2 regions of the Bradyrhizobium sp. USDA 4516 genome follow, and region 2 is predicted to be linked to the other one. Evidence: predicted binding sites of a transcription regulator. Region 2 holds the regulator's gene; the other holds the start of a gene.
What was found. Region 2 encodes LexA, which represses DNA repair genes until DNA is damaged. Its sites were predicted from a motif close to TGTTCNNNNTGTGTTCNG; they were not measured.
Positions count from the first base shown of each region.

Region 1 (15,119 bases), 1.7 Mb from region 2:
CAGCCGGCGGAAGATCGGATATGGGTCGAGCAGATCCTGATACGCGATATCGGTGACGACAGGCACGGCGCTGGTCATTGGTCCTCCCGGAAGCGATTTTTCGCCAAGGCTAGCTCCGGGTGCACGATCGCTCAATTCGATGGGATTGATCTGGACCATCGAAATATTCCATGGCCTTGTGCTAGGCTGGGCCGCCAGCAATGCGGGAGGTGCAGGGTGGCGGCCAATTCCTCGATCGATCCGATCGACATCGGGACTCTGCGGACCCTTGTGCTGGTCTATGACCTGCAGTCGTTCTCCGCCGCGGCCAAACGGCTCGACGTCAACCAGTCCACCATCAGCTATGCGATCGAGCGGCTGCGCGGCGCGCTGCATGACCCGCTGTTCGTTCGCAGCGGCAATGGCGTGACGGCGACCAAGCGCTGCGCGACGCTGGTTACCTGGGCGCGGGACATGATCGGCGAGATCGACGGGCTTGCCTCACCGGCGGAGTTCGATCCGGCGACGGCGCAGGGCTGCGTGACGATCTCCTGCAACTATCACGAACGCCAGACCATGATCCCGCAGTTCAGCACGCGGCTGCGCGCCGGCGCGCCGCAAGTCCGTCTCGTCCTGCTCGATGCCGCGGGCCACGGCGATGTCCATCTCAAGCAGAACCAGTGCGACATCGTGCTTGGTCCGGTCGGCATCGCCGGCGAAGGCTTCTTCCGGCGCCATATCCTCACCGACCACTACGTCTGCGTGATGGATCGGGCCAATCCGCTGGCGCGCGGCCGGATCGCGCTGTCGGCCTATGCCAGGGCCGAGCATGTCTTCATCACCCACAGCGGTGAGTGGCAGCCGCTCTATCTCGCGGCGCTGAGGGCGAGGAAGATCGAGATCGAGCCAGTGGTCAGCCTGCCCAACCACGACAGTCTGGAGCGCATCATCACAGGCACCAGGCTCGTCGCGACTATCCCGCATCATCTGGCGCGGGCGATGCGCGGCGGCCTCCATGTCGCTGCGCTGCCGTTCCGCGTGCCGATCTCGATCGACATGCACTGGGGCGCCAGGACGGCCAAATCCGGCTTGCACAAATGGGCGCGCGGCCTGCTGGCCGAGGTTGCGAAGGCCTGCGCCGCCTGAGCAAGGAGCCGGGCTGCAGGTCCAAAGCAAAAGGCCCGCACCGGAGTGCGGGCCTTTGTCCGGCGCGTTGCTGCGCCGAAAGCGTGGGGCGTCAGAACAGGTGGTAGAACACGTAGTACAGAACGCCCGAGATGATCATCGCGGCCGGCAGCGTCAGCACCCAGGCCATCGCGATGTTGCGGATCGTGGCCCATTGCAGGCCGGAGCCGTTGGCGGCCATGGTGCCGGCGATGCCTGACGACAGCACGTGCGTGGTCGAGACCGGCAGGCCGTAGCCGTCGGCCGCCGCGATCGTCGCGGCCGCCGTGATCTCGGCGCAGGCGCCCTGCGCGTAGGTCAGGTGGGTCTTGCCGATCTTCTCGCCGACGGTGACGACGATGCGCTTCCAGCCGACCATGGTGCCGAGGCCGAGCGCGATGGCGACGGCGAACTTCACCCAGCTCGGGATGAACTTCGTCGCGGCATCGAGCGAGCCCTTGTACTGGTTCAGCGTGGCGATGTCGGCAGCGGTCAGCTCGGCTTCCTTGTCCTTCATCAGGAAACGGATCGCCTCGGACGCCAGGTACATGTCGTTACGGGTGTTGCCGACCGCGTCAGCCGGGAACTTGGCCAGCGATCCATACTGGGCAACCTGCTGGCCGATGTCGCGCACCAGCACCGCAAGCGACGGAAAGGTGCCTTCGTTGATCTGGTGCTGCGCGACATAGTTGGTCACAGCCGGGCGCGGGTTGCCGATCACGTTGTAACCGGCGGCCTTGCCTTCGATGACCTTGCTGGCCGCGGTCGAGTGCGCCGTGAACAGCTCGATCTGGCTCGAGGGCATTGCGCGGTTCAGCGCATAGGCGGTCGGCACGGTGCCGATCAGGATCAGCATGATCAGGCCCATGCCCTTCTGACCGTCATTGGAGCCGTGGAAGAAGCTGACCAGTGTGCAGGTCAGGATCAGGATGCCGCGGATCCACCACGGCGGCGGCTGGTCGCCGACCGGTTCGCCGAACAGCGCCGGCGTCGCGCGCTGCAGCGCGATCTTGAGGAGGTAGAGCAGGCCGGCGGCGAGCGCGAAGCCGAACAGCGGCGACAGCAGCAGCGCCTTCGCGATGTTGGTCGCCTGCGACCAGTCGACGCCCGAGGTGCCGTCACGGCCGCGCAGCAGCGCGTTGGTGATGCCGACGCCCATGATCGAACCGATCAGGGTGTGCGAGCTCGAGGCCGGCAGGCCGAGCCACCAGGTGCCGAGATTCCAGATGATGGCGGCGATCAAGAGCGCGAACACCATGGCAAAGCCGGCACTGCTGCCGACCTGCAGGATCAGTTCGACCGGAAGCAGCGAGACGATGCCGAACGCGACGGCGCCGCTGGAGAGCAGCACGCCGATCAGGTTGAACATGCCCGACCACACCACGGCGACATGCGCCGGCAGCGAGCGGGTGTAGATCACGGTGGCGACCGCGTTCGCGGTGTCATGGAAGCCGTTGACGAATTCGAAGCCGAGCGCGATCAGCAGCGCGACGAACAGCAGGATATACGGCAGGAACGAGGTGATGCGCGTGCCGGTGGCGTCGACATCGGCATAGATGCTGTAGGCAACGAACAGCAGCGCGGCCGCAACCACGCCCAAATAGATAACCCCGGTGAGAGGATGAAAGCCCTCGTCGAGGTCCGGACCCTTTTTCAGGGCGGGCTCGATCGAGCCGGGTAACGCCATATCGCTCATGGTAAACTCCTGTCCCAATGCTCCCGATTTTGATCGATGCATATGACAAGCAATTGAATCCGGCCCGCGAGCCGCGCCGGTCTCCCGTGGCGGTGGACATCGAGCCGAAGTTTTGTGCAACGCATTGAGCGCGCACGTGGCTTCGCGGCCTCGTGGCAATCTTCAGCAACAAGGATCGCGGATCGCGACGGAAAGCTGCCTGCGTTTCGCAGGACGAGACAATGTGCGGAGGACATCACACTGGCATCCGGCCGGCCGGGCAGCCGGAGAATTCGGCGGACGCCTGCGAGTGGAAGGTTGCGAAATGAGGGAGGGGGATTGAGAGATGAGGTGGCGCGCCGCACGATCGGGGCTAGCAAACCGTGCAGCGCGCCCGCCTCAGGGTACGTCATGGCGTGAACATGACGCCCGATACCTGCGGAACACGCTACCTTACCACGGATCAATTCAAGGTTGTAGGTATTTGTCCGCGTTTAGAACAATTTCTCGTTGCGATGTGGTTCCTCAGGTTCCGTCGGTTTTGCGGAACTCAGGCCGCATCGGCTGATCTGCGCAACTGGTGTGCGGCGATTTTCAGATCGTCGACAAAGCGCTGATATTCCAGCGCCTTGGCTTTTTCATCCGGCAGCCGCAACAGATAGGACGGGTGCACGGTGACGAGCACCTTGGTTCCGTCGCGGTCGATCAGATGGCCGCGGTTCTTGTTGATCGGCGTGATCTTGCCGAGCACGCTCTGCGCCGCGGTGGCGCCGAGCGCCATCACGAGGTCCGGCTTGATGGTGGCGAGCTCGCGCTCATACCACTGGCGGCAGGCGCGGATCTCCGGTGTGCTCGGCTTCTGGTGCAGCCGGATCTTGCCGCGCGGCACGAATTTGAAGTGCTTCACTGCATTGGTGACATAGACCTTGCGGCGATCGATGCCGGCTTCCTGCAGCGCTCGATCGAGCATCTGGCCGGCCGGTCCGACGAAGGGGTGGCCTGCGAGATCTTCCTTGTCGCCGGGCTGCTCGCCGACCAGCATCAGCGTTGCGCTTTGCGGTCCCTCGCCGAACACGGTCTGGGTTGCGTCTTTCCACAGCGGGCAGGCGCGGCAATCGGCGGCCTCCTCGCGCAAGGCCGCGATGATGTCGTGAGCTTGCCTGCCTTGAACTTGCTTGCCTTGAACTTGCTTGCGGGGCATCGGCGTATCCTGCCGCTTCTGCGGCTCGGCCGCCTTGCGTGCGATGAAGGGGCCGCTGGTCATGCGCATTGCGTCTTCGATCAGAGGCTTAATGATCGAGTCCTCGGGCAGGTTCCTCCAATAGGCTTGCGGCATCTCCATCACTTTCAGCCGTGCGGGATTGAAGCGGCCGTTGTCGTGACGCCGCCAGGCCTCCTCGAGCCGGTCCTCGGTCGGCACTTCGGATTTGGCGACGCCCGGCGTGATCGAGATCGCGTGCCCGTCCCAATGTGCGCAGACGTCGGGGGTCAGGATCGACCACGGCATGTCGGCGAAGCGGCCGGCGAAGAACGGCGCGGCAAGCTCGACGATGTGATGCTCCGGCTCGAACCAGGCGACGTAATGAGCCGTCCGCTCGCGGCCGATCTCGCGGAAGCGCAGATGCGCATGCATCCTGTCGATATCGACATAGATCGCGCGCGCCATCGCGTGGACCTCGGCGATATCGGGATCATCGGTCGCACTGAGCAGATCGTGACGGCTGCGCAGCCGCCACAGCAGGCGATAGAGCAGGGCAAAGCGTTCGTCACTGCGATGCAGGATCGCGGCCTTTGCGAGCTCGACGAATTTGGCCGACACATTGAACCGCGCCTGCGGCGTATCCGGCAATTCATTCACGCAGGATGCCGACGACAATTCGTCGTCGCTGCGTACGGTCCATGTGATCTCCGCGGGCTTCACATCGTTCAGCGCCAATCGCCGCGCGGCCTTGCGCCAGCCCTCGAAATCGGTGTCGTTGTCGAGCACGATGATGCGCATGCGATTGCTCCGTTTCCGTCACGCCGTCATTTTCGGGGCCTGCGTGCCTGACTTGCGGAAGATCAGGGCCTGTCCGGTTCGGCGGCTGCTGAATCCCATTGATTCCACTCATGAATCGATGATCTCACCAATCCGATTGACTCCGTGGGCCCTGTTAGCTTTATATTAGAACATATCATGAACAAATGAGCCAGTCCCTGGTTCTCTGTTCAGACCAGTGACGGCCTCAAATTTTGGTTGGAAGGAGCGGCGCATATGCCGGAGCGCGATCAGCAAAAGTGGTCGCCGGTTTTGCGTCCGATCGCGCTCCTCTTTTTTAAGAAAGGCGCATGATCTTGTCGCCAAACCGCTCACACTTTGGCGGATCATGCGCCGCCGCACGCATAGGTACGCTTGCGTCTCTGCGCGGCAGCATCGCGCGTATCGAGGCGTCATCGGATGCGGCGATGCCGAACCGCGTCGCGCTCGGCCATGCCGGCGCGGATGCGATGCTGCGCGGCGGGCTTGCGCCGGCGGCATTGCACGAGGTGTTCGCGGCCGGCCATCAAGGCGGCGCGGCGACCGGCTTCATTGCGGGGCTCGCCGGACGGCTGTCGGCACGCAAGCCGCTGGTCTGGGTGCGGCAGGATTTTTCCGATCGCGAAAACGGCGCGCTATCGATGCGCGGGCTTGCCGAGCTCGGCCTCGATCCGCGCCTCTTGGTCACGGTGCGCGCTGCCGATGTCGATAGCGGCCTGCGCGCCGCGGCCGACGCGCTCGCCTGCGATGCGCTCGGCGCGGTCGTGCTCGAGGTCTGGGGCCAGGCGCGCCAGCTCGATCTCGTCGCCAGCCGCAAATTGACCCTGGCCGCGCAGGCCTCCGGCGTCACCGCGCTGGTGCTGCGGATCGCGGCAACCCCGATCCCCTCGACCGCGGAGACGCGCTGGATCGTGCGCGCGGCGCATTCGCCGCCGGGCAATGCCGCGAGCGTGTGGGGCGCGCCGCGCTTCGAGGCCGAACTCGTGCGCAATCGTCATGGCCCTGTCGGGCGATGGATCATGGAATGGAAATGTGATGAGTGCCAATTCAGTGAACCGTCGGCGTATCCTCAGCCTGTGGCTGCCACGCCTGCCCATCGACCGCATCAAGCGCAAGCTCGCGCAGGACATCGCCTCGCAAGCTGATGCACGGGAGGTGGCAGGGCTCCCTCTCCCGCAAGCGGGAGAGGCGAAGAAAGCAGAACTCCCCAGCGTCGTCGTCGCAAAAGACCACAACGCCATCCTGCTGCACGCGATCGACGAGGCCGCGGTGCGCGCCGGGCTGTCGATCGGGCTGCCGCTCGCCAATGCGCGGGCGATCTGTCCGGAGCTCACGGTCTATGATGCCGATCCCGCCGCCGATCTGAAGACGCTGAACGACATCGCCGACTGGTGCGATCGCTTCACGCCGCTGGTCGCGCTCGATCTGCCTTACGGTCTGTTTCTCGACATCACCGGCTGCGCGCATCTGTTCGGCGGCGAGCGCGCGCTGCTGCAGACCGTGACGGGGGCGCTGAGCCGGCGAGGCTTTGCCGTCAGCGCGGCGATTGCCGGCACCTCGATCGCGGCGCGTACGCTGACGCGCACCGCCTCGGGCAAGATTGTCCCCGATAGCGAGGAAGCGGCGGCGGTCGGCCCGCTGCCGGTGTCGGCGCTCGGTGCCGATGCCGCTGTCACCACCGGCCTGCGCCGCGCCGGCTTGAAGACCATCGGCGATGTCGCCTCGCGCGCGCCGCATGAAATCTCGGCGCGGTTCGGTGCGGCCTTCACCACCTTGCTCAGCCACGCGCTCGGGCAGGGCGATGCCCCGATCAGCCCGCGCAAGCCGCTGCCCGATTACATCGTCGAGAAGCGTTTCCCCGAGCCGATCGCGACCGACACCGTGATCGCGCTGACGCTCTCAAGCCTTGCCAAGATGCTGGTTGCGGCGATGGACAAGCAGGGCAAAGGTGCGCGGCAGCTGGAAGCGAGCTTCTTCCGCACTGACGGTGCGGTGCGCGCGATCATGGTCGAGACCGGGCGTCCGGTGACGCGGCCCGAGATGATCGATCGCCTATTCCGCGAGCGGCTCGATGCGCTGAATGATCCGCTCGATCCCGGCTTCGGCTTCGATCTCATTCGCCTCGCCGCAGGGCGTACCGAGATCGTGGTACAGCAGCAGCGCGATCTCGACGCCACCATACACGACAATGACGAGCTCTCGGCGCTGATCGACCGCATCGCCGCCCGCATCGGCGGAAAACGCGTCGTCGTGCATCTGCCGCTGGAGAGCCACATCCCCGAACGATCGGCGCTCGCGCTGCCGGCGCAGCATCATCTGGCCGCGGCCAGCGCCGCCGCCTGGCCGGAGCACGTTGCGAGCGAACCACCGCTGCGTCCCTTGCGGCTATTCGAGCAGCCCGAACCGATCAAGGTGCCGTTCGCGACCGTGCCCGACGGTCCGCCGCATCAATTCACCTGGCGGCGCGCGCAGCACGAGGTGGTGCGGGTCGAGGGCCCCGAGCGCATCGCGATGGAATGGTGGAAGCAGGACGGCGCGTCGCTGACGCGCGATTATTTCCGCGTCGAGGATGCCGAAGGCCAGCGCTTCTGGATCTTTCGCGACGGTCTCTACGAGAGCGAGCTGCGCGACGAGGAGGGCAAGCCCGTTCCGGCCAATTGGTATGTGCATGGGCTGTTCGCATGAGCGCACCTCCACCTGATTATGCCGAGATCGGCATTACCAGCAATTTCTCCTTCCTGCGCGGCGGTTCCGATCCGCGCGCCTATGTGCATCAGGCGAGCGAACTCGGGATTCCCGTGATCGGGCTCGCCGATCACAACACGCTGGCCGGCGTGGTGCGCGCCTGGAAGGAGCTCGACAGCGAGAAGGTTGCCCATCCGCCAAAGCTTTTGATCGGCGCCCGCATCGTCTTCATCGACTCTACGCCCGACATCCTGGTCTATCCGCGCGATCGCGCCGCCTATGGCCGGCTGTGCCAGCTCCTGACCCGCGGCAAGCGCGGCGACGACATCGTGCGGATCGAGAAAGGCGAGTGCCATCTGAAGCTCGCCGACCTCCTCGACTTCGTCGAGGGGCAGCTCCTGGTGCTGGCGCTGCCGCATCGCTTTGAGGAGGCAGGCACGCTCGATCTGCTTGCAAAGCTGAAGGCAAGCGCCGCCGACGGCGTCTGGCTCGCCGCAAGCCTGCTCTATCGCGGCGACGACAGGCGCCGCCTCGCGCGGCTGCATGGCCTCGCCACCGACGCCGGTGTGCCGCTCATCGCCACCAACGAGGTGCTCTATCACCATCCGGCGCGCCGCCCGCTGCAGGACGTGCTGACCTGCATCCGCGAAAAGACCACGATCGAGGCGGTCGGCCGCAGGCTCGAGGCCAATGCCGAGCGGCATCTCAAGCCGGCGCATGAAATGATCAGGCTGTTTCGCGATCTGCCGGACGCGATCGCGGAAACCATGCGCTTTGCTGCACGCATCTCTTTCTCGCTCGACCAGCTCAAATATCAGTATCCCGACGAGCCGGTGCCGCCGGGCAAGACCGCGCAGCAGCATCTGGAAGATTTGACCTGGGCCGGTGTCGACAAATATTTCGGCGGCGAGATCGACGAAAAGCTTCGCACCACCCTGAACAAGGAGCTCGCGCTGATCGCCGAGCTGAAATACGCGCATTACTTCCTCACCGTGCACGACATCGTGCACTATGCGCGCAGCCAGAACATCCTGTGCCAGGGACGCGGCTCGGCAGCCAATTCCGCGGTCTGCTTCGTGCTTGGCGTCACCTCGGTCGATCCGACCAAGGTCGATCTGTTGTTCGAGCGCTTCATCTCCAAGGAGCGGCTGGAGCCGCCCGACATCGACGTCGATTTCGAGCATTCGCGGCGCGAGGAGGTGATGCAATATGTCTACCGCCGCTACGGCCGCCACCGCGCCGCGATCATCGCCACCGTGATCCATTATCGCCCGCGCAGCGCGATCCGTGACGTCGGCAAGGCGCTCGGGCTGACCGAGGACGTCACCGCGGCGCTCGCCGACACCGTGTGGGGCAGCTGGGGCAAGGGCCTCAACGACATGCAGGTGCGACAGGCCGGGCTCGATCCCAAAAATGCGATGATCAACCTCGCGGTCGAGCTCGCCACCGAGCTGATCGAGTTTCCGCGTCATCTCTCGCAGCATGTCGGCGGCTATGTACTGACCCAGGACCGGCTCGACACCTATGTGCCGATCGGCAACGCCGCGATGGACGACCGCACTTTCATCGAATGGGACAAGGACGACGTCGACGCCCTTAGCATGATGAAGGTCGACGTGCTGGCGCTGGGCATGCTGACCTGCATCCGCAAATGTTTTGACCTGATCGCCGACCACAAGGGCGAGCACTGGGAGCTAGCTTCGGTCCCGCAGGACGACAAGAAAGTTTACGACATGCTGTGCCGCGGTGAATCGCTCGGCGTGTTCCAGGTCGAGAGCCGGGCGCAAATGAACATGCTGCCGCGGCTGAAGCCGCGCACCTTCTACGATCTCGTCATCGAGGTCGCGATCGTGCGCCCGGGGCCGATCCAGGGCGACATGGTGCATCCTTATCTGCGCCGGCGGAACGGCCAGGAAAAGGTCAGCTATCCATCGCCAGCGCCCGACCAGGGCGACAAGGACGAGCTCTACAACGTGCTGCACAAGACGCTCGGCGTGCCGCTGTTCCAGGAGCAGGCGATGCGGATCGCGATCGAGGCGGCCCATTTCACCTCGGAGGAAGCCAACGGCCTGCGCCGCTCGATGGCGACCTTCCGCAATCTCGGTACCATCGGCAGCTACGAGGAGAAGCTGGTCGGCAACATGGTGGCGCGCGGATATTCACCCGACTTCGCCCGCAGCTGCTTCGACCAGATCAAGGGTTTCGGCTCCTACGGCTTCCCGGAAAGCCACGCCGCGAGTTTTGCGCAGCTCGTCTACATCTCCTCATGGCTGAAGCACCATCATCCCGATGCGTTCTGCTGCGGCCTGCTCAACTCGCAGCCGATGGGCTTCTATGCACCGGCCCAGATCGTCGGCGACGCCCGCAAGAACGGCGTCACGGTGCGCGAAGTCGATGTCTCCTTCAGCTTTGCGCAGAACACGCTCGAGGAGAAGGTCGGCGATCATTGCGCGGTGCGGCTCGGCTTTCGCCAGATCGACGGATTTCACTGGCTGGATGAGGACGAGGAGAGGCTGAAACAGCTTCAACTGTCATTCCGGGATGGTGCGCTAGCACCAGACCCGGAATCTCGAGATTCCGGGTTCTCGCTTCGCGATCCCCGGAATGACGGTGGTGAGACAGACTGGGCCGACCGCATCGTTGCCGCGCGCAACCGCCGGCCGTTCACCTCGCTGGAAGACTTCGCGCGCGACACCGGCCTGCCCAAGCGCGCGCTGATCCTGCTCGCCGACGCCGATGCGTTCCGCTCGCTCGGGCTCGACCGCCGCGAGGCGCTGTGGGCGGTGCGCCGGCTGCCCGACGACGTGCCGCTGCCGTTGTTCGAGGCCGCCACCGCACGCGAGCAGCCGGATGAGGGCGCCAAGCCGCTGCCGGAGATGCCGCGTCCGGAGCAGGTGGTCGCCGACTATCAGACCATCCGCCTGTCACTGAAGGGCCATCCGATGGAGTTTTTGCGCGACACCTTTACAAAGGAGCGCGTCGTCGCCTGTCACACCATCAACCGGAGCAACGACCGCCGCCGCGTCCGCTGTGCCGGCGTCGTGCTGGTGCGGCAGCGGCCGGGCAGCGCCAAGGGCGTCGTGTTCATGACACTGGAGGACGAGACCGGCATCGCCAACATCGTGGTGTGGCCGAAGGTGATGGAGCAGTACCGCAAGGAGGTGATGGGCGCGCGCCTGATCCTGGTCGAGGGCTATATCCAGAGCAGCCCGGAGGGCGTGACGCATCTGGTGGCGCAGCGCATGACCGATCGCTCCCACGATCTGATCGGCCTCGCCAACGAATCCTTGAGCCGCAAGCATCCGGTGCCGGCGGGCCCCGCGCTGATCGAGCCGCTCAACGACGACCGCCGCGATCACGGCGACAACTCGCCGCAAAAGATCCGCCACCCACGCAACGTCCGCATCCTGCCGCCGTCCCGCGATTTTCATTGAACCGCGTGTGAACCGCGTGCGACGGCTCTCTCACCGTCACCCTGAGGACACCTGTGGTCCTACCCCCGAGCTTTCTACCCATTGCTCGGGGCCCATGGGTGCGATCGGCACCCGGCTTTCCCTGCGCCCTCTATGATGAGAGGGCAGAACGAGATGCAAAGCTCGGACAAATCATGTCGCGAGAATGCGGAAGTTTGACTCAGAAGCCACGCCACACACTCATCGTCGTCCCGGCGAAGGCCGGGACCTATAACCACCGTTGCAAATGGTTACGCGATGCTGGAACGACGAGTGCCATCCACAACATCCGCTGCGGCGTATGGGTCCCTGCCTTCGCCGGGACGACGCCTGGGACTTAACCACCGAAGCAAATTGCTATGCACTCTTGCAACGGCGAGCCCCGCTACAACGTGCGCTGCGGCGTATGGGTTGTCTGAGACCACGGCGTGAACGCCAGTGTCCATCCAGTCGGTTCATCGACTGATGTCGCGCGAATGCGAACGTGTAGCCTACACGCCAATGCTGACACGTAGCTTACAGCTGGTCCCTGTCGGGCGGGTCTCACCGTCGCATCGATGGCGGATGACTTCCTCAGCCGCTGCATGCTACTCCACCGCGGCGCCGACCGGCGGTCCGCCCGGCGGGCGGTGCAGGAAGGTGATCGATGCGTAGGCGCCGACCCACGAGCCGAGGGCGGCGAAGGCGACGTAGAGCCAGTTTTCGGTGTAGCTGATCACCGCATAGGAGGACAGCACATACCAGACGCTGCTCCAGGTCGCCGCCGGCACGCGCTTGCGCGCCACGACCGCCGAGGTGAACATGACATAGACCGCGTCGGTCGCTGCGGTCGCGAGGAAGACAGCGCCGGCGGTGAGAGGATCGATGGCAGCCATTGCAACTCCTGTGTGGTCAGGCAGAGCTGGATATAGGGCAGGGCCGGAAATGATTGTTGGGATCGGGCACCGCCTTTTTGTCATCATGCTCGGGCATAGAATAATCGCAAACGGGTATGCGCATGCAGGACATTCGTGAAATCCTTTCCGATGTCTGGACCGGCGCCGGCGGCGCGCCGGCCGCGCTCGATGCGGTCACATTGACCGGCAGCGAGCCGCAGCTGCCGTCGTCGTTTCGGGTCGCGGCGGCAGCGCAGGCGCCGATCGCAGCAGCCGGCCTTGCCGCGGCCGAGATCTGGAAGGCCCGCAGCGGCGAGCAGCAAGAGGTCGCGGTCGACATCCGCCATGCCGTCGTCGAATGCCGCAGCGAGCGCTATTTGCGCGTCGACGACAAGCCGCCGCCGCCGGCCTGGGACAAGATCGCCGGCGTCTATCGTGTCAAAGACAACCGCTTCGTCCGCCTGCACACCAATTTCCCGCATCATCGCGACGCCGTCTGCAGGGTGCTCGGCTGCAACGCTGAGCGCGACGAGGTCCAGGCCGCGCTGCTGCAATGGGACGGCGAGGCGTTCGAGACAGCGGCCTACGCCGCCGGCGGCGTCGTCGCCTTGATGCGCTCGCACGACGAATGGTCGGCGACGCCGCATGCCAAAGAACTGGCCAAACTGCCGTTGATCTCGATCGAGAAGATCGGCGAAGCCGCGCCGAAGCCGTGGCCCGCCGGCAGCCGGCCGCTGGCCGGCATCCGTGTGCTCGATCTGTCGCGCGTGATCGCCGGTCCCGTCGCTGGCCGCACGCTCGCGGCGCATGGTGCCGAGGTGCTGCTGATTTCCGGTCCCGATCTGCCGGCGATCCCCTGGCTCACCATCGACACCGGCCGCGGCAAGCTCACGAGCTTCCTCGAGCTGCGGAGCGAAGAGGGGCGGGGCGTGATGCAGGGTCTGGTGGCGCAGGCCGATATTCTCTCGCAGGGCTATCGGCCGCAGGCGATCGCGCGGCTCGGCTTCTCGCCGGAGGAAGCGGCGCGGATCAATCCCGGGATCGTCTATGTGACGCTGTCGGCCTATGGCCATGCCGGACCATGGGCCGGGCGCCGCGGCTTCGACTCGCTGGTGCAGACCACGACCGGCTTCAATCATGCCGAAGGACAGGCGGCCGGCACAGATGGGCCGAAGGAATTGCCGGCCCAGATGCTCGACCACGCCACCGGATATTTCATGGCGTTCGGTGCCATGATGGCGAAGGCCCGCCAGGCCCGCGAAGGCGGCAGCTGGCACGTCCGAGTATCGCTGGCGCAGACCGGACGCTGGCTGTGGAATCTCGGCCGCCTCGAAGGAGGCCTTGCGACCGAGGACCTGAAGGCGGATGCGGTGCAGCCCTTCATCGAACGGCTGCCGTCCGGCTTTGGTACGCTGAGCTCGGTCCGGCATGCCGCAGTGCTGTCCAGCACACCGGCCCATTGGTCCCGTCCGGCCATGCCGCTCGGCAGTCACCCTCCGGAGTTTCCTGCCCCGGAGTTTCCCGGATGAGACATTCAGCTGCCGTTCAGGCTATGCAAACTTTAACGACAGGCGTCGCCGAATGGCGATTTTTAGGTTGTTTGATACGCCAATTCAGCACTATTAGCGCACCGCTGGGGCCGTCCCGCCGGATGCTGCAACGATCGACCCCGCGGACCGCATGGTGAAAGAGTTTACCAAGAGAATGCAGAGCTTTAGCCGTCCGCGCCTGGTCGTGGCCGCGGCGCTGCTGGCGGTTGCCTGCGCGGGTGCCTATGGCTACACGCGTTTCGGCTCGGAAAAGCAGACATCTTCGGAAGTCTCCAGCCAGTCCCGCAAGGGCGGCGCGCGCTATGCGCCGTCGGCGGCCGAGTGGGCCAGCCTGACCTTCCAGACCGTGAGCGAGCACACCTTCCGCTCCGAGCTGGTGACCGAGGGCAAGATCGGCATCGATGAGGACCGCTCCACCCCGGTCTACTCGCCCTATACCGGGCGCGTCACCCGCCTCATGGTGCGGCCGGGCGATGCCGTTGTGAAGGGCCAGCCGCTGTTCGTGATCGAGGCGGCCGACACCGTGCAGGCGCAGAACGATTACATCGCGGCGATGACCGGCCTCAACAAGGCGCAGTCGGCGCTCGACCTGGCGCAGATCCAGGAGAAGCGCGCCAAGGATCTGTCCGAGGGCAAGGCGATCCCGCTGAAGGATTATCAGCAGGCCCAGACCGCGCTGGTGCAAGCGCAGAACGATGCGCGCTCGGCGCAGACGCTTTTGGAAGCGGCGCAGAACAAGCTGCACATTCTCGGCTTCGGCGACGACGACATCACGACGCTGCGGCAGAAGGGCCGCCTCAATCCGGAGACGACGGTGTTCGCGCCGATCGGCGGCACCGTGGTCCAGCGCAAGGCCGGTCCCGGCCAGTATGTCTCGACCGGCGCCAGCGACCCGGTCTACGTGATCGGCGATCTGTCGACGGTCTGGCTGATCGCCTTTGTCCGCGAATCCGACGCAGACAATGTCGCGGTCGGCCAGGACCTCACCTTCAGCGTGATGGCGCTGCCGGGCAAGACGCTGAACGCCCGGGTCAACTATGTCGCCGCGGCGATCGACGCGACCTCGCGCCGGCTCCTGGTTCGCGCCACCATCGACAACGCGGACAAGCGGCTGAAGCCCGAGATGTTCGCCAATGTGACGCTGTATTCGAAGGGCGATCACCCGGCAGTCGGCGTGCCGAAGCAGGCGCTGATCTACGAGGGCGATCAGGTTCGGCTCTGGGTCGCGAGGGCCGACGACAAGACCATCGAGCTGCGTCAGATCAAGCCCGGCCTCATCAATGGCGACCTCGTCGAGGTGGCCGGCAACCTCAAGCCGGGCGAGCAGATCGTGACGAAGGGAAGCCTCTTCATCGACCGCGCCGCATCAGGCACCTAAGCGCATGATCCGGAAAAGTGGGAAGCGGTTTTCCCTCGCGACAAACGCAGAGCGCGTTTGCGCGGAGATCACGCTCAACAAGAAAATTCCCTTCCAGTTGAAAGCGCCGATCTGAATGGATCGCCTCGTCGCCCTTGCCGTCAATCGCCGCTACTTGATGGTGGCCATGTTCGTGGCCGTCTTGATCGGCGGCCTGCTCGCGTTCAAGCAGCTCAACATCGAGGCCTATCCCGATCCGACCCCGCCGATGGTCGATATCGTAACGCAGAGCCCGGGCCTCTCGGCCGAGGAGATCGAACGCTACATCACGATCCCGATCGAGACCCAGGTCGCCGGCATCAAGA
Region 1 is NZ_JBSRXT010000001.1:6,061,346-6,076,464, forward strand. Features, by position in the region: gene ACVI1L_RS27605 (cytochrome P450) at 1-78, opposite strand, end outside; gene ACVI1L_RS27610 (LysR family transcriptional regulator) at 217-1,125, shown strand; gene ACVI1L_RS27615 (inorganic phosphate transporter) at 1,217-2,839, opposite strand; gene ACVI1L_RS27620 (UdgX family uracil-DNA binding protein) at 3,369-4,817, opposite strand; gene ACVI1L_RS27625 (ImuA family protein) at 5,147-5,980, shown strand; gene ACVI1L_RS27630 (Y-family DNA polymerase) at 5,871-7,520, shown strand; gene ACVI1L_RS27635 (error-prone DNA polymerase) at 7,517-10,954, shown strand; gene ACVI1L_RS27640 (hypothetical protein) at 11,560-11,847, opposite strand; gene ACVI1L_RS27645 (CoA transferase) at 11,970-13,376, shown strand; gene ACVI1L_RS27650 (efflux RND transporter periplasmic adaptor subunit) at 13,528-14,775, shown strand; gene ACVI1L_RS27655 (efflux RND transporter permease subunit) at 14,891-15,119, shown strand, end outside.
Region 1: the regulator LexA is predicted to act here: its motif matches at 4,984-5,001, upstream of ACVI1L_RS27625 (ImuA family protein).

Region 2 (15,119 bases):
GCTTGAAACCAGACTTGGCCGGACGGCACGAATTTGGCAGAAGGTTGAGCTGACTCCTCCAGGGAACCCTTTGATGACGACTGACACGACGGCAGAGGCAGGGCGCGACTTCATCCGCGACATCGTCCAGGCCGATCTCTCCTCCCACAAGCACAACCGGATCGTGACCCGTTTCCCGCCGGAGCCGAACGGCTACCTGCACATCGGTCACGCCAAGTCGATCGCCCTGAATTTCGGCATCGCGCAGGAGTTCGGCGGCCAGTGCAATTTGCGCTTCGACGACACCAATCCGACCAAGGAGGAGCAGGAGTACATCGACTCCATCCAGGCCGACGTCCATTGGCTCGGCTATGACTGGGGAGCCAACCTGTTCTATGCGTCGGACTATTTCGAGCGCCTGTACGATTGGGCCGAGGGTCTGATCAAGGCCGGCTATGCCTATGTTGACGATCAGTCCCAGGAGGAAATCCGGCTGTCTCGCGGCACGCTGACCGAGCCCGGCAAGAACTCGCCGTTCCGCGACCGCTCGGTCGAGGAGAACCTCGATCTGTTCCGCCGCATGAAGGCCGGTGAGTTCTCGAACGGCGCCCGCGTGCTGCGCGCCAAGATCGACATGGCCGCCGGCAACATCAACCTGCGCGATCCGGTGCTCTACCGCATTCTGCACGCCCATCATCCGCGTACCGGCGACAAATGGTCGATCTATCCGAGCTACGACTACGCGCACGGCCAGTCGGACGCGATCGAGGGCATCACCCATTCGATCTGTACGCTGGAGTTCGAGGATCACCGCCCGCTCTATGAGTGGCTGCTCGACAAGCTGCCGGTGCCTTCGAAGCCGCGCCAGTACGAAATGGCACGGCTCAACCTGACCTATACGCTGCTGTCCAAGCGCGTGCTGACCCAGCTCGTCCGTGACGGCCACGTCTCGGGCTGGGACGATCCGCGCATGCCGACCATTGCCGGCTTGAAGCGGCGCGGCGTGCCGCCGGCCGCTGTGCGCGAATTCATCAAGCGCATCGGCGTCGCCAAGGCCAACAGCGTGGTCGATGTCGGGATGCTCGAATTCTGCATCCGCGAGGAGCTGAACCGCACGGCGCTGCGCCGGATGGCGGTGCTGCGGCCGCTCAAGGTGGTGATCGAGAATTATCCGGAAGGGCAGGTCGAGGAGATCGAGGCGATCAACCATCCTGACAATCCGGAAGCCGGCACCCGCAAGATCGCGTTCGGCCGCGAGCTCTATATCGAGCGCGACGACTTCATGGAGAATCCGCCGAGGAAGTTCTACCGCCTCTCGCCCGGCAACGAGGTGCGGCTGCGCTATGCCTACTTCATCAAATGCACCGGCGTGGTGAAGAACGACGCCGGCGAGATCGTCGAACTCCGCGCGACCTACGATCCCCTAACCAAGGGCGGCAACGCGCCCGACGGCCGCAAGGTCAAGGCGACGATGCACTGGTTGCCGGCGGCGCAGTCGAAGCCGGCGGAGGTCCGTATCTACAACCAGCTGTTCGCCAATCCGAGCCCGAACGCGGCCGATTTCGCCGCCGACCTCAATCCGCAGTCGCTCGAAGTGCTGAAGGATGCGCGCGTCGAGCCGGCGATCGCCGAGAGCAATTCGCCCGATCCGGTGCAGTTCGAGCGGCAGGGCTATTTCGTGCGCGATGCGGATTCGACGCCGGACCGGCTGGTGTTCAACCGCACCATCGGCCTGCGCGACACCTTCGCCAAGGAAGTCGGCGGCAAGGGCTAGCCGAGAGGGAGCGCGTCCCGAGCGGACAAGCGGACGGGGGGATCGATGCCTGACGAATCCGACGAGATTGCCTCCGCCATCATCGCCAGATGGTCGGCGGGTTTCAGCAGGCTCGATGCGAATGCGTTAAGCGCGCTCTATTCGAAGAGCGCGTTCTTCTTCGGCTCGAACCCGACGCTGTATCGCGGCCGCGACGGCGTCAAAGCCTACTTTGACGGTCTGCCGCGCTGGCGCGCGCCGCGCGTTCAGTTCAGCGATGTCAGGGCAGAGCGGGTCAACGCCGATCTCGTCAACATGGCGGGCATCGCGTCATTCTTCCTCGACGGCGATGCGCCTTCGCTCGCCGTCAAGATCACCTGGGTGATCGCGCGCGAGGACGGCGACTGGAAGATCGTCTGCCACCACGTCTCGTCGCAGACGCCGCTGATCTAGGCTCAGCGCTGGAGCTGACGCAAAAAGTCGAGGGCCGGCGGGCCCTCGTAGTCAGGGAGAGTGCGCGGGGCCGGGCGCCTCGCGGCTGCACCCAACTCGCAGGCTATCCGGATCGCGCTGCATTGCGAGGAGGGACCAAGGTCGTAGGCTGCGGAACGCGGCTTCCGGGCGCCCGGACGGCAGCAAGGTCGTCGGCTCGCGGATCAGCAGCGGCAACACATCGCAGGTCGGACAGATGCTTTTTTGTCCGCGCCGCACCATGTCTTCGGAAGAAGGAGGTGAGGATCATGCGCATTCAACACTGGCAGGATGCTGCCAGCCTGTTGGTAGGCGCCTGGCTGGTCGCATCGCCGTTTGCACTGGGCTTTTCCGGGGCAGCTCTCTGGATCTCCATCGCGCTCGGATTGGGCGTCGTGCTGTTCGCCCTGGAGGCATTCATCATTCCGTCCTATCTGGAGGAATGGGGCGAGATGCTGATGGGGTTGGCTCTGGTGGTCGCACCCTGGACGTTCAACTACCAGCAGGGATCGGTCACGACGAGCAGCGTGCTCGCCGGCGTCGTGGTGATCGTGCTCGCGTGCTGGGAGCTGACGATGGATCGTGATTTCGCCACCTGGTGGCACGATCGCTGGCATCACCGAGCTGGCTGAGAGGAAGCTGACTGAGACGTTGGCCTGACCGCCAACCAAAGGCGGCCGGAGCGGGGATTTGCTTGGCGCGGGATCCCCTCTGCCGCCCGATGCAGGTTCTACAGAGACATCACGCCAGAGACGGCGGGTACGGGACGATTCAGAAGCGTCGTCCCGCACGCGCTGGACGGCGGCCATGGCGCCTGCTGCAGGGTGAGAGCGCTTTCGAGCGACGTGGATAGCGGCTCGCGTAAGGAAAACGCATCGAGACAAGATTCTAGAGTCCCGTTCCGATCCCGTCGGAACGGAGCTGTAGTCGCCCGTCAGCAAGGTGACTCCGTCACGATGCGGCTTTCGCCTCGATCTGCTCCCAAATTCTGGTCTTGCGTGTCTCGGGCATGATGAAAACGGCGATCACGAAGCACACCGCGGGAACGACAATCGGGTAGATCAGCGCGTAGCCGATGCTGCCGGTCGCCGCGAAGGCGGCTGATGTGATGAACGGCACCAATCCGCCGCCCCATCCATTGCCGATATGATACGGCACCGAGACCGAGGTGTACCTGATCCTGGCCGGGAAAAACTCCGCCAGGAACGCGCCGACCGGCCCGTACACCATCCCGACATAGCAGACGAGGATGAAGATGATGAAGACGGCGACCGGATAGTTGATGTGTCCCGGCTGCGTGACCATGCCGAGCCACAGATACAGCGGATAGTAGGTGATCGCGGCAAGCAGCATTCCTCCGAGGATCACGGACTTGCGGCCGATCTGATCCGACAGCCAACCAAAGAAGATCAGGCTCGGCGTTGCGATCAACAATGCGGCTCCCACGATGTAGGCCGAGGTAACCGCATCGACCTTGGAGACCTGCTGCAGGAAGTACAGTGCCCAGAATTGGCCACTGTACCAGACCACGCCCTGTCCAATCAGGACGACGATGGCGATCAGGATGTACTTGATGTTGGCGCTGAGGAAAGCTTCCCGCCAGGGATTCCTGGTCATCTGTCCCTGTGCCTTGATCTCCTGGAAAATCGGCGTCTCCTGGAGCTGCAGGCGGATGTAGATGGCGATGGCCACCAGCACGAACGAGACCAGGAACGGTACGCGCCACGCCCATTCGTCAAAGGCCTGATTGCCGGCCCAGGTTCGGGTCAGAACGATCACCGCCAGCGACACCACGATCCCGAGCGTCGGCGAGGTTTGTAGCCAGCCCGTGTAGTAGCCGCGGCTGTCGTCCGGAACATGCTCGGCGACGTAGGTGATGGCGCCGCCATATTCGCCGCCCAGGCAGAGACCCTGGATCATCCGCAAGCCGAACAGAACGAATGCGGCCGTCAGGCCGATCGACTGATAAGTTGGGATCAGTCCGATCGCTCCCGTTCCCAGGCCCATTCCGCTCAGCGTAATGAGGAATGTATATTTGCGGCCGACCCGATCGCCCATCCATCCGAACAGGAAGGCCCCCAGCGGGCGGATCAGGAATCCCGCAGTGAACAGCGCGATCGTGCTCAGCAGGGCTGCGACGGGGTGGGATTGCTCAAAGAACTTGACCGAAAGAACGGCGGCCAGGCTGCCAAAAATATAAAAGTCGTACCATTCAATGATGTTTCCCACTGACGCAGCGACAATCACGCGGCGAAAATCGCTTGGTACTTGAATTGCCATGTGCTGCTCCTCTCAAATGCAAACGCTACTCCTCGCGTTTTTCAGCGATCTATCCGCTCGCGGAGTGCGCGTGGTGCACGGCGTTACAGGCGAGATTTGCGCGTTCGTCCGCAACGCCTGATCTCAGGGGAGTTGTGGCCACCTGAGAGGAGCTCCAGCGGCCTTCAAGTGCCGCGAGCCGTCACTGCCTCATCTCCGTCTCTTCGGGAGCGGAGGCATCAGGACAGTCTATTCCTAATGTGATCGGTATCTTAGTGAGACTTTCGGCTCGATCGATTTGACGCAGGCGGCAGCCGTGGCCCGGCGCGAGCTAGGCAAGGCGCAGGACGATCCAGATACCCGGGCGTTCCCGGTCCGTATTCTGCATCCGTTCCGCTAGTCGGGTGACGGGGCGATCCGCTAGCCTGCCGCCCGGCAGGGATCGCAAGCGGAATGGCGGAGCAGGGCACGACGCCGGGCGGCAAACGCGGCTACGCGGGGACGTGGCCGCCGCGCACGGCTGCGCCGGTCGGCGGCTTTCTCCCGGTGCGCGCCGGCATCTGGAAGCCTCTCGTCGAGACATTGCGGCAATGGGCGCGCGCCGAGGCCGGCGCTGGCCGCCTGTTGCCCTGGGTGCCGGTGGCGTTCGGCACCGGCATCGCGTTCTATTTCGCGGCCGAGCACGAGCCGGTGCTGTCGGTCGCGGCCACCGTCGCAATCCTGCTCTGCCTGCTGGCGCTGCTGCTGCGGCGGCGCAGCGTGTTTCCCGTCATCGCGCTGCTGGCCGCGGTGGCCGCGGGCTTTGCGACGGCGACCTGGAAGACGGCGCGCGTCGCTCACACGGTGCTGGCGCGGCCGATGTTCTCGGTGGCGCTGACCGGCTTCGTCGAGACGCGCGACATCCGCGAGAAGACCGATCGTTTCGTGCTGCGCGTGGTTTCGATGGAGAGCCCGCGCGACATGACGAAGCTCAATCGGGTCCGGCTCTCGGTGAAGAAGGGCACCGCGCCCGATGTCGGCAGCTTCGTTGAGTTGAAGGCGCGGCTGTTGCCGCCGCTCGGGCCGCAGCGCCCGGGCTCCTATGATTTCGGCCGTGACCTGTATTTCCAGGGCATCGGCGCCTCCGGCTTCGTGATGGGCGCCGTCAAGACCAGGGAGCCGCCTGCGACCGGCGGCTTTGCGCTGCGCTACGCCGCCTTCATGCAGGGCCTGCGCGACGCCATCGACGCGCGGATTCGCACCACGCTCGACGGCGACCAGCGCGCGATCGCGACCGCCTTGCTCACCGGCCGGCGCGACGCGATCTCGACGCCGGTCAACGATGCGATGTTCATCTCGGGACTCGGCCACGTGCTGTCGATCTCCGGCTACCACATGGCCGTGGTCGCCGGCGTCGTGTTTTTCGCGGTGCGCGCGCTGCTCGCGCTGTTTCCGGCGCTGACGGCGGGGCATCCGATCAAGAAATGGGCGGCGGCGGCCGCGCTGGTCGCCGCCGCATTCTATCTTCTGCTGTCGGGCGCCGAGGTTGCGACGCAGCGGTCGTTCTTCATGACCGCCGTGGTGCTGCTCGCCGTGATCGTCGACCGCCGCGCGATCACCTTCCGGACGCTGGCGGTGGCGGCGCTGATCGTGCTCGCGATCGCGCCGGAGGCGCTGGTGCATCCCAGTTTCCAGATGTCGTTTGCGGCAACGCTCGGGCTGGTGGCGCTGGTGCAGATCGGGCTGCCGAACCTGCTGGCGTCGCCCGACCATTCGGCAACTGCGCGGGTTGCGCTGTGGGGCGGCCGCGAGCTCACGATGCTGATGCTGGCCTCGCTGGTGGCGGGGCTGGCGACGACGCCCTATGCCGCGTTCCATTTCCACCGCGTGACGCCCTACGGGCTGCTCGCCAACCTCGCGGCGATGCCGGTGGTCTCGGCGGTCGTGATGCCGGCCGGCCTGCTCGGACTCGTCGCCATGCCATTCGGCTTCGACGGCGTGTTCTGGGCGATCATGGGTCTTGGCATCGACTGGATGATCCTGGTGACGCAATGGGTCGCCGCACTCCCGGGCGCGGTCGGCCGCATGGCGGCGTTCGGCATCGGGCCGCTGATCGCAGCGAGCGCCGGCATCATCCTGCTCGGGCTGCTGCGCACGCCGCTGCGCTGGTCAGGTGCGGTGCTGCTGCTGGTGGCCTCGGTCTGGGCGCTCAGGGTGCCGCAGCCGGACGTGCTGATCTCGGGCGACGGCCGCAATGTCGCGGTGCGTGGCGGTGATGGACGGCTGCATCTGATGCAGAGCGCCAAGGATGCATTTTTGGTCAAGGAGTGGCTGGCGGCGGACGCCGACGCGCGCACCGCCACCGATGCGTCGCTCGGCGAGGGCGTCTCGTGCGATGCCGGCGGCTGCGTGACCCAGGGACCCGGCGGCGCCTTCGTCGCGCTGGCGACCCGGCCGGAGGCGCTGGCGGACGACTGCGAGCGCGCAGCCCTGATCGTGACGGCGCGGCCGGCGCCGCAGGGCTGCGCGGCATCGGTGATCGATGCCGAGCGGCTGCGCCGCCACGGCGCGCTGGTGCTGCGAAGGATCAGGGACGGCTACGCCGTCGATGCGGTCAAGCCCGGCGGGATCGACCGGCCGTGGTCGCCGGCGGTTCCCGGCGACGGCGAGAGCGAAACGACGCTGCGCGCGCCCGCCGCCGCGCCGCGGCCTGCGGTGGATGCGACGCCGGCCGAGACCGATCTGCAGGGTGATGATTAGCCGTGGTCCGGCGAGGGGCCGCTCGGCAGCTCGAACAGGCCGAGATGGTATTCGTCGGAGTCGGGGCCGGCGTCGGGCTTCTTGACGAGGGTGAAGGAAGCCTCGGGAAATTGCTCCCAGACTTTCAGGTCGTCGGCCGTTACCGTCAGCCAACCGAACCGGAACATGTAGCGGCCCGGTTCCGTGACGCGTCCAGCCTTTTGCCATGTGACCTTATCGACCACCGCGCACGTCCTCCGTGCCCGATGATGCGCCAAGGTGCCGGCCGACGCAAATCTCCTTCAGCGCCCCGGAAGCGGGAGTCCGGGGTCGCCCGAAATTGCTTAGGTCATCCGCCGCCGAACAGCTCATTCCGCGGCGACGATGCGCTCAACCCAAAAACAGGGTTGCGAATGCGGAGGGCCGCCGCTCCACAACCTTCGGCTTCTGCTCGACCGGCGGATGCAGCGCCGGCAATTGCAGCACGCTGACGCGCTGTCCCTCGACCAGCTGGGTCACCAGCACATGGCTGCCGTCGGGGAATTCGACCGCGTCATGATGCCGATCAGGCACGTCGGGCTCGACTTCGTTGAACACGCCGACGCGATAGTTCAGCGTCTTGGTCCAGATCCAGCGGCTGTCGTAGCGAACGTTCTCGGCGAAAGCGAGCTCGGTGCCCGGCAGCATGCAGACCGCGACAGTGGGGTCATTCTCCGAAGCAAAGCCGCGGGTCGACGTGCCGCGGAACGTCGTCGTGATCAGCGTCTCTCCGACAATGGCGGGGCGCGATGCCACGGCGTGCAGACTATAGTCACACATCGGATGGCTCCTCATTTCGAGGTAGCGACCCGTGCCTCTCCTTGAGGCATTAGGGCCTCTACCAGAGTGGACGATAGCGAACGAGCGTCTGCTCGTTTCTGGGCGATTGTACGACTGGTCCGAGATCGCTCCGATCACAAACACGCGACGCTGCGCGAGAGGTATCGGAGCGCATCGGGCAGGCCGTACGCTACACTATCATGCAAGGAACGATCCGACGTGTTGCTCGTTCCCGGCCGCCGCAAGTATTTGCAATTCAGTATTTGCGATAAAGGCCGATCAGCTTGCCCTGGATGCGGACCCGGTTCGGCGGCAGGATGCGCACTTCATAGGCGGTGTTGGCCGGCTCGAGCGCGATCGATGCGCCGCGGCGGCGGAAGCGCTTCAGGGTGGCTTCCTCCTCGTCGATCAGCGCCACCACGATGTCGCCGGTATTGGCGACGTCGTTGCGCTGGATCAGCGCCATGTCGCCGTCGAGGATACCGGCATCGACCATCGAGTCGCCGCGCACCTCGAGCGCATAGTGCTCGCCGGCACCGAGCATGTCGGGCGGCACGCTGATGGTGTGGCTGCGGGTCTGCAGCGCCTCGATCGGCGTACCGGCGGCGATCCGGCCCATCACGGGGACCGCGACCGGACGGTTGCCGTCGTCCTCGGCAATCGGCGGCGTGCTGGCGCGCCGGCCGAGGGTGCCTTCGATGACGCTGGGCGTGAAGCCGCGGCGGCCGTTGCCGCCGCCGGCCGAGAGTTCGGGCAGCTTGATGACCTCGATGGCGCGGGCGCGGTTCGGCAGGCGGCGGATGAAACCGCGTTCCTCCAGCGCAGTGATCAGGCGGTGGATACCGGACTTCGAGCGCAGGTCGAGCGCATCCTTCATCTCGTCGAAGGAGGGCGGTACGCCGGCCTCTTTCAGACGTTCATTGATGAAACGCAGTAGTTCGTACTGTTTGCGCGTGAGCATCTCGAGTATTCCCCCGGTTGATAGCGTCGTTCGATTCCGAGACTCTTCTGGTGGGGCCTGCAGGCCGGGCCTGACCTCAGGAGCATGTGCTCGATGCACCTGCTTCCACGCGGCTTCCCGATTGTAGACACCAGTACTCGAAACAAATCATGAACGGACACTATATGTTCGATATGTGTTCCGCAACCACTTAATTTCCGGTGAACGCGTCGGGCAACGCACAATCGGCGGGGCGCGAAAACCCTATTCGGGCAGTGTCAGAATCTCGCATTCGCTGCCCTTGACGGCAGCTGCCGCAAACGGCGGACGCACGAGAAGTGCCCGTGCCGCAGCGAGATTCCCGAGCAGCGACGAGTCCTGCTGCGTCACCGGCGTTGCGATCAGCGTGCCGTCCTCGCGCGCTTCGAGCCGCGCACGCAGATAGTCCTCGCGCTGGTCGTTGGCGGCGAGGTCGCGGCCGAGCAGGGCGCTCGCGCGGCGATGATGAATCACTTTCCGGCCGCTCAGCGCCCGAATCAACGGCACCAGGAACAGGAAGGCGCAGACATAGGACGACACCGGATTGCCGGGCAGACCGATCACCCGCATCGCGCCGAGCCGGCCATGCATCATCGGCTTGCCGGGCCGCATCGCAATCCGCCAGAACGCCATCTCGACGCCCTCGGCTTCCAGCGACCGCTTGACGAGATCGTGGTCGCCGACCGAGGCGCCGCCTGTCGTGATGAGGACATCGGCGCCGGCCTCGCGTGCCCGGCGGATGCCCGCCGTGGTCGCCTCTACCGTGTCGGCGGCAACGCCGAGGTCGAGGGTCTCGGCGCCTTCGGCGCGCGCCAGCGCCCGCAGCGCGTAGCCGTTGGAATAGACGATCTGGCCGGGACCGGGCTGCGAGCCCGGCATCACCAGCTCGTCGCCGGTCGCCAGCACCGCGACCTTCGGGCGGCGGCGCACCGCAAGTTCCGGATAGTTCATGGCGGCCGCCAGCGACAGCGCGCGGTCGGACAGGCGGCTGCCGCCGGCGAGCAGCACCTCGCCCTCACGGAAGTCGACCCCGGCCGGGCGGATGTGCCGCCCGACGCTGGCGGCCTCCGAGATCGTGATGTGGTCGCCGTCGACGGCGGTGTCTTCCTGGATGATCACAGCGTCGGCGCCATTGGGGATCACGCCGCCGGTGAAGATCCGCACCGCCTCGCCGGCGCCGACCGTCCGCTCGAACGGCCGTCCGGCGGCGACTTCGCCGATCACCTTGAGCCGGGCCTTTAGATCGGCCGCATCGGCGGCGCGCACTGCATAGCCGTCCATCGCCGACATCGGCTGCGGCGGCTGGGTGCGGAGCGCCGCGAGGTCGTGCGCAAGCGTGCGGTGGTAGGCGGCATCGAGCGCGACCATCTCCTCCGGCAGCGGTTCGGCGCCGGCGAGGACGGCGGACAGGGCATCGGCAACCGGCATCAGGGCCACGCTCAGAGCTCCTCAATTCCTAAGTTTCAATACCAAGTGCGGTCAAAGCCCTTGCCACGTCATCCGTCGACGTCACGTGGATAGCATGAAGGCCGCGCGCCCGCGCACCTTCGATATTGGCGGCCAGGTCGTCGAAAAACAGGATCTGCGACGCCGGCACGCCGATGGCTTTTACCACATGATCATAGGCCTCGGCGTCGGGTTTGCGGAAGCCGATGCTCGAGGACAGGAAGACGTTGCGGAAATGGCTGAGCAGCTCGGCGTGCGTGACCGAGAAATGCGCGACATGGGCCGGATTGGTGTTGGAGAAGGCGTAGAGCGGCATCCGCTTGGCGGCCGCCGCGAGCAGCGGGGCGATGCCCGGCATCTCGCCGGTGAAGATCGCGTTCCAGCCTTCGAGGAACTGGGCGTCCGTGATGTTGATGCCGAGCGTTTGGCGCAGGCTTTCGAAGAACGCTGTGTCGTCGATCCGGCCGATCTCGTGATGCTTGAAACTGTCGTCGACGACAAAGCGCGTGGCGAGCTCGGCAGGCGCACAGCCGGCATGCTGCGCCCAGCGCGCCATCACCCTGTCAAAGTTGATGTCGAGCACGACGCGGCCGATATCGAACAGCAGCACGTCGACGGAGTTGGGAGTGAATTGCGAGGTCATTGCATGAAACCGTGTACGAGAATGGCGGCCAGGCGGCAATGTCCTCGATTTCAGTGACCGGTGTGTGGATTGTACGTGGCGTTGCATTCATCGCGAGACTGTTCCCGCGCACACCACCGTCGTCCCGGCGAAGGCCGGACCCATAACCACCGCATTTGATCAGGAACGGGATCGTGGCCGCAGCGTCGCGCAACAATTGAGATTTGGGGTAATGGGTCCCGGCCTTCGCCGGGACGACGGCGGGTGTCGTCGCTTGTGCGTCAAACATCCGTATTCTCGCGACATGATCTGTCCGAGCCTTGCTCTTCGTTTCACCCTATATTTTTGCTACGGGGCTTGGCTTGCCGCGTCGGGCAACTCAGTGGCACGCGCGCGCGCTTTCAGGGTACCAAGCGACTTGATGCCTGCCGGCGGCTTGGTGCCCGCCGGCGTCGCTCTCACAGCCTGGACAGTGCCAGGCCGAGGTAACCGATCAGCGCACCGGTGCTGAGAATGATGACGACGAGCGCCTGTTCCGAGCGTGCTTGCAAGGTTTTCCGGGTCACGGCGGGGACGCTCCGTCTTTCGAGATCATGCGGTCCAACGAACAGCATCGATTTCCGTTCCGGTCCTTCCCCTGGGAACCTTCACGACCTGCCGAGTGACGCGACGGACGCGGAACAGGAACGCGGCTCGGCCGCCTATGAGGACGGCGCGATCCCCGGAACGGGGAAGGCGCGGCACATCTCGACGCTGTTCGACCTCAGTCGCTTGACGACCTCTGCATCTCCCTTCGACCGGAGGGACTCCGCAATGAGTTCGGCGATGAGGCGCATTTCGGGCTCGCCCATGCCGCGCGTGGTCGCCGCCGGCGTCCCGAGGCGAATGCCGCTCGGCTTGAGCGGCGGACGCGGATCGTCGGGAATGATCTGCTTGTTTGCGGTGATCCCGACGGCGTCGAGGATGTTCTCGGCCGCGCCGCCGTCCACGCCGACGCTGGCCACCGTATCCACAACCATCATGTGATTATCGGTTCCGCCGGTGATCAACGTCATGCCGCGTTCCATCAACGCTTCGGCCAGGACCTTCGCGTTGCGCATGACCAGTCTTGCATAGGCCTGAAAATCGGACGTCGATGCCTTCTTCAGCGTGACCGCGGTTCCGGCCACAACGTTCATGTGCGGACCTCCCTGCAATCCCGGGAACACCGACGCGTCGACCTTGCCGGCGAACTCCCGGCGACAAAGAACGATGCCGCCACGCGGCCCGCGAAGCGTCTTGTGCGATGTCGTCGTCATCACGTCGAAACCCGCATCGAGCGGATTGCGCAAGGCGTTGCCGGCGATCAGGCCGCCGTAATGGCTGACGTCGGCCATGGTCAGTGCACCCACTTCATCGGCGATGCTCTTGAAGGACGCATAATCCAGATCGCGCGGATAAGAGCTGTAGCCGCACAGCACCAGCTTCGGGCGGACGTGCCGGGCCATGGCGCGGAGCTCATCGAAATCGATGGCGCCGCCGTTTGACGGCTGCGTCTTGTAGCGGGCGAAGTTGAAGAGCCGCCCCATGTGCGACACCGGCGCGCCATGAGTGAGATGGCCGCCGTGTGACAGGTCCATCGCCAATATCGTATCGCCGGGCTGCAGCAGGCCGAGATACACGGCCTGGTTCATTGGCGACCCGGACAGAGGCTGAACGTTGGCATGTTCGGCGCGAAACAGCGCGCAAGCGCGCTGGCGGGCAAGGTTCTCTATCTGGTCGGTAAATTCCTGGCCGCCGTAATAGCGGCGTCCCGGATAACCTTCGGAATACTTGTTGGTGAACACCGATCCCAGCAGCTCGAGCACCTCGGGGTAGGTGTAGTTCTCCGATGGAATCAGCTCGACGCCGTCTTGCTGGCGGCGCTCTTCGCCCTCGAGCGCAAGGGCAACTTCCGAATCGTTGAGATGGAGTTCATTGCGGAATGACGGCATGGTGCGGGCTCCCTAAGACGCTGGATCATCAGCTGAACGGGTTGCCCAGGCGAACGGCGTTGGAACCCTTCGCGCTTCACCGTGGTCAATTCCACGTAAGCTCGCCAGTCGCGCGAGGGGCGAATGAGCCTGCGAAGCTCATCGCGAGCAGAGGCTATCCAATCTCAGGCGGGCTCGCAAGGGTTCGTCGCTGCCGCCGACGCGGGCTCAGCGTTCGCCGAGATCGAGCTGCGTCAGGATGCCTTGCCGCAGCGCGAGGCGGACCAACTCGATATCGGTGCCGACGCCGAGCTTGTCCTTGATCAGGGAATGGAGGTTCGCGACCGTCTTGGGACTGAGGTGCAGCGCCTCGGCGATCTCCTCGGTGGTGTTTTCCGCGAGCAGCATGCGCAGCACCTCGAATTCCCGCGCGGTCAGGAGGTCGGCCGCCTTGGTCTCGCCGGCAAGGTGGCTAAGCGCGAGCTCGTGGTCGATATCCGGGCTGATCGCGATCTTGCCCGACAGCGCATCCATCACGGCGTGCACCAGCGTCTCCGGCGGGCTGGTCTTGGTGACATAGCCGCTCGCGCCGGCGCGGATCGCCTGCACGGCAAAGGCCGCGCTCTGGTGCATGGTGAACACCAGGATTTTTGCGCGCCTGTCCCACTGCCGGAGGCGGCGGATGGCCTCGATGCCGCCGATGCCGGGCATCGACAGGTCCATGATGACGAGGTCGGGCCCGGTCTCTTTGTAGAGGCGGTAGGCCTCGACGCCGTCGGAGGCTTCGGCGACGACGCAGAGGCCCGGCTGCTTCTGCAGCATCGCCCGGTAGCCCTCCCGGACGACGGCGTGGTCGTCGACCAGCATGATGGTGCGCGCCGCGTGGCTCATGCCGCGCGCTCCACCGGTGCGGCCGCTCGGCTAACTGCGACGGGAACGATGACGCGGAGCGAGGAGCCGCTGGGCTGTCCAGTCTCGAAGCTGAGCCGCCCGCCCAGCGCGGCGACCCGTTCGCGCATGCCGAGCAGGCCGAGGCCGGACCTGAGCTGGGGATCGCCTTTGGGATCGGGATCGCCGGGCTGGCCGTCATCCTCGATCGCGAGCACGATCGCGCTGTCGCCGCCGCCAGGCGGCGCCTCGCGCATCTCGAGCCGCAGCATGACGCGCGTGGCGCCGGCATGCTTGGCGGCGTTGGTGAGCGCCTCCTGCACGATGCGGTAGAGATTGGCGCTGACGGAGGCGGCAAGGTGCTCGAACGATCCCGATATGGCGATCTCGAACCGCGGCTGTCCGCGGCTGCGGCCGTTCCAGCCGGCGACCAGGCCCTCGAGGCTGGCCGCAAGTCCGAGTTCGTCGACATCGGGCGGGCGGAGCCGGAAGAGGGCGCCGCGCAACGTCTCCATCATGTCGGTCGCGGTCCGCGCGATGCCGTCGCATTCGGCGAGCAAAGGCGGGCAATCCGCGGCGGCGGTCTGGCGCGCCGAGGCGGCTAGCGCGCGGATGGCGGCCAGCGACTGCCCGAACTCGTCATGCAGCTCGCGCGCGAGGTGGCGGCGCTCCTCGTCCTGCACCAGGATCAGTTTCTGCGTCAGCGCGTTGCGGTCGGAGAGCGCGGCGGCGAGGCGCTCGGCGAGCTGGTTGAAGACATCGCCGATCGCCGACAGTTCGGCGAGATCGAACGGCGGCAGGCGCGCTGCGAGGTCGCCTGCGGCGATCCGCTCGAGCCCGTCGCGGATCTGCCGCGTCGGACGCAGCGCGCGCGCCAGCGCCGCATAGACCAAAGCGCAGAGCAACGGCAGCGCGATCATGAACACCGCCATCAGCCGGCCGGCATCGTGCCAGGCCTCGGCGGTCGGCACCGCCGGATCAATCCAGGCCACCGCTTCGCCGATGGCGTTGCCGCGCGAAACCACCTGCCGCACCACCTCGCGGCCGGGATCGAACAGGCGGCGATAGAGCGCCGCGAAGGCCAGCGGCGGCGCGGCCGTGTCAGTCTGCGCGCCGCCGCAGAAGCGCTGGCTGATCTCGCCGCTATTGCTGCGAAAGGCGAGGCACAATCCCGGCGTCATGACCGAGGCGGCAACGCTGTCGAGATCGGGAAATTCGGAACGCGCATTGTTG
Region 2 is NZ_JBSRXT010000001.1:7,756,276-7,771,394, reverse strand. Features, by position in the region: gene ACVI1L_RS35815 (glutamine--tRNA ligase/YqeY domain fusion protein) at 74-1,753, shown strand; gene ACVI1L_RS35810 (YybH family protein) at 1,799-2,185, shown strand; gene ACVI1L_RS35805 (SPW repeat domain-containing protein) at 2,473-2,835, shown strand; gene ACVI1L_RS35800 (MFS transporter) at 3,155-4,483, opposite strand; gene ACVI1L_RS35795 (ComEC/Rec2 family competence protein) at 4,916-7,201, shown strand; gene ACVI1L_RS35790 (hypothetical protein) at 7,198-7,425, opposite strand; gene ACVI1L_RS35785 (hypothetical protein) at 7,571-7,999, opposite strand; gene lexA (transcriptional repressor LexA) at 8,256-8,960, opposite strand; gene ACVI1L_RS35775 (molybdopterin molybdotransferase MoeA) at 9,204-10,415, opposite strand; gene ACVI1L_RS35770 (HAD family hydrolase) at 10,435-11,067, opposite strand; gene ACVI1L_RS35765 (hypothetical protein) at 11,505-11,660, opposite strand; gene ACVI1L_RS35760 (serine hydroxymethyltransferase) at 11,748-13,019, opposite strand; ZMP/ZTP riboswitch at 13,056-13,141, opposite strand; gene ACVI1L_RS35755 (response regulator) at 13,227-13,889, opposite strand; gene ACVI1L_RS35750 (histidine kinase) at 13,886-15,119, opposite strand, start outside.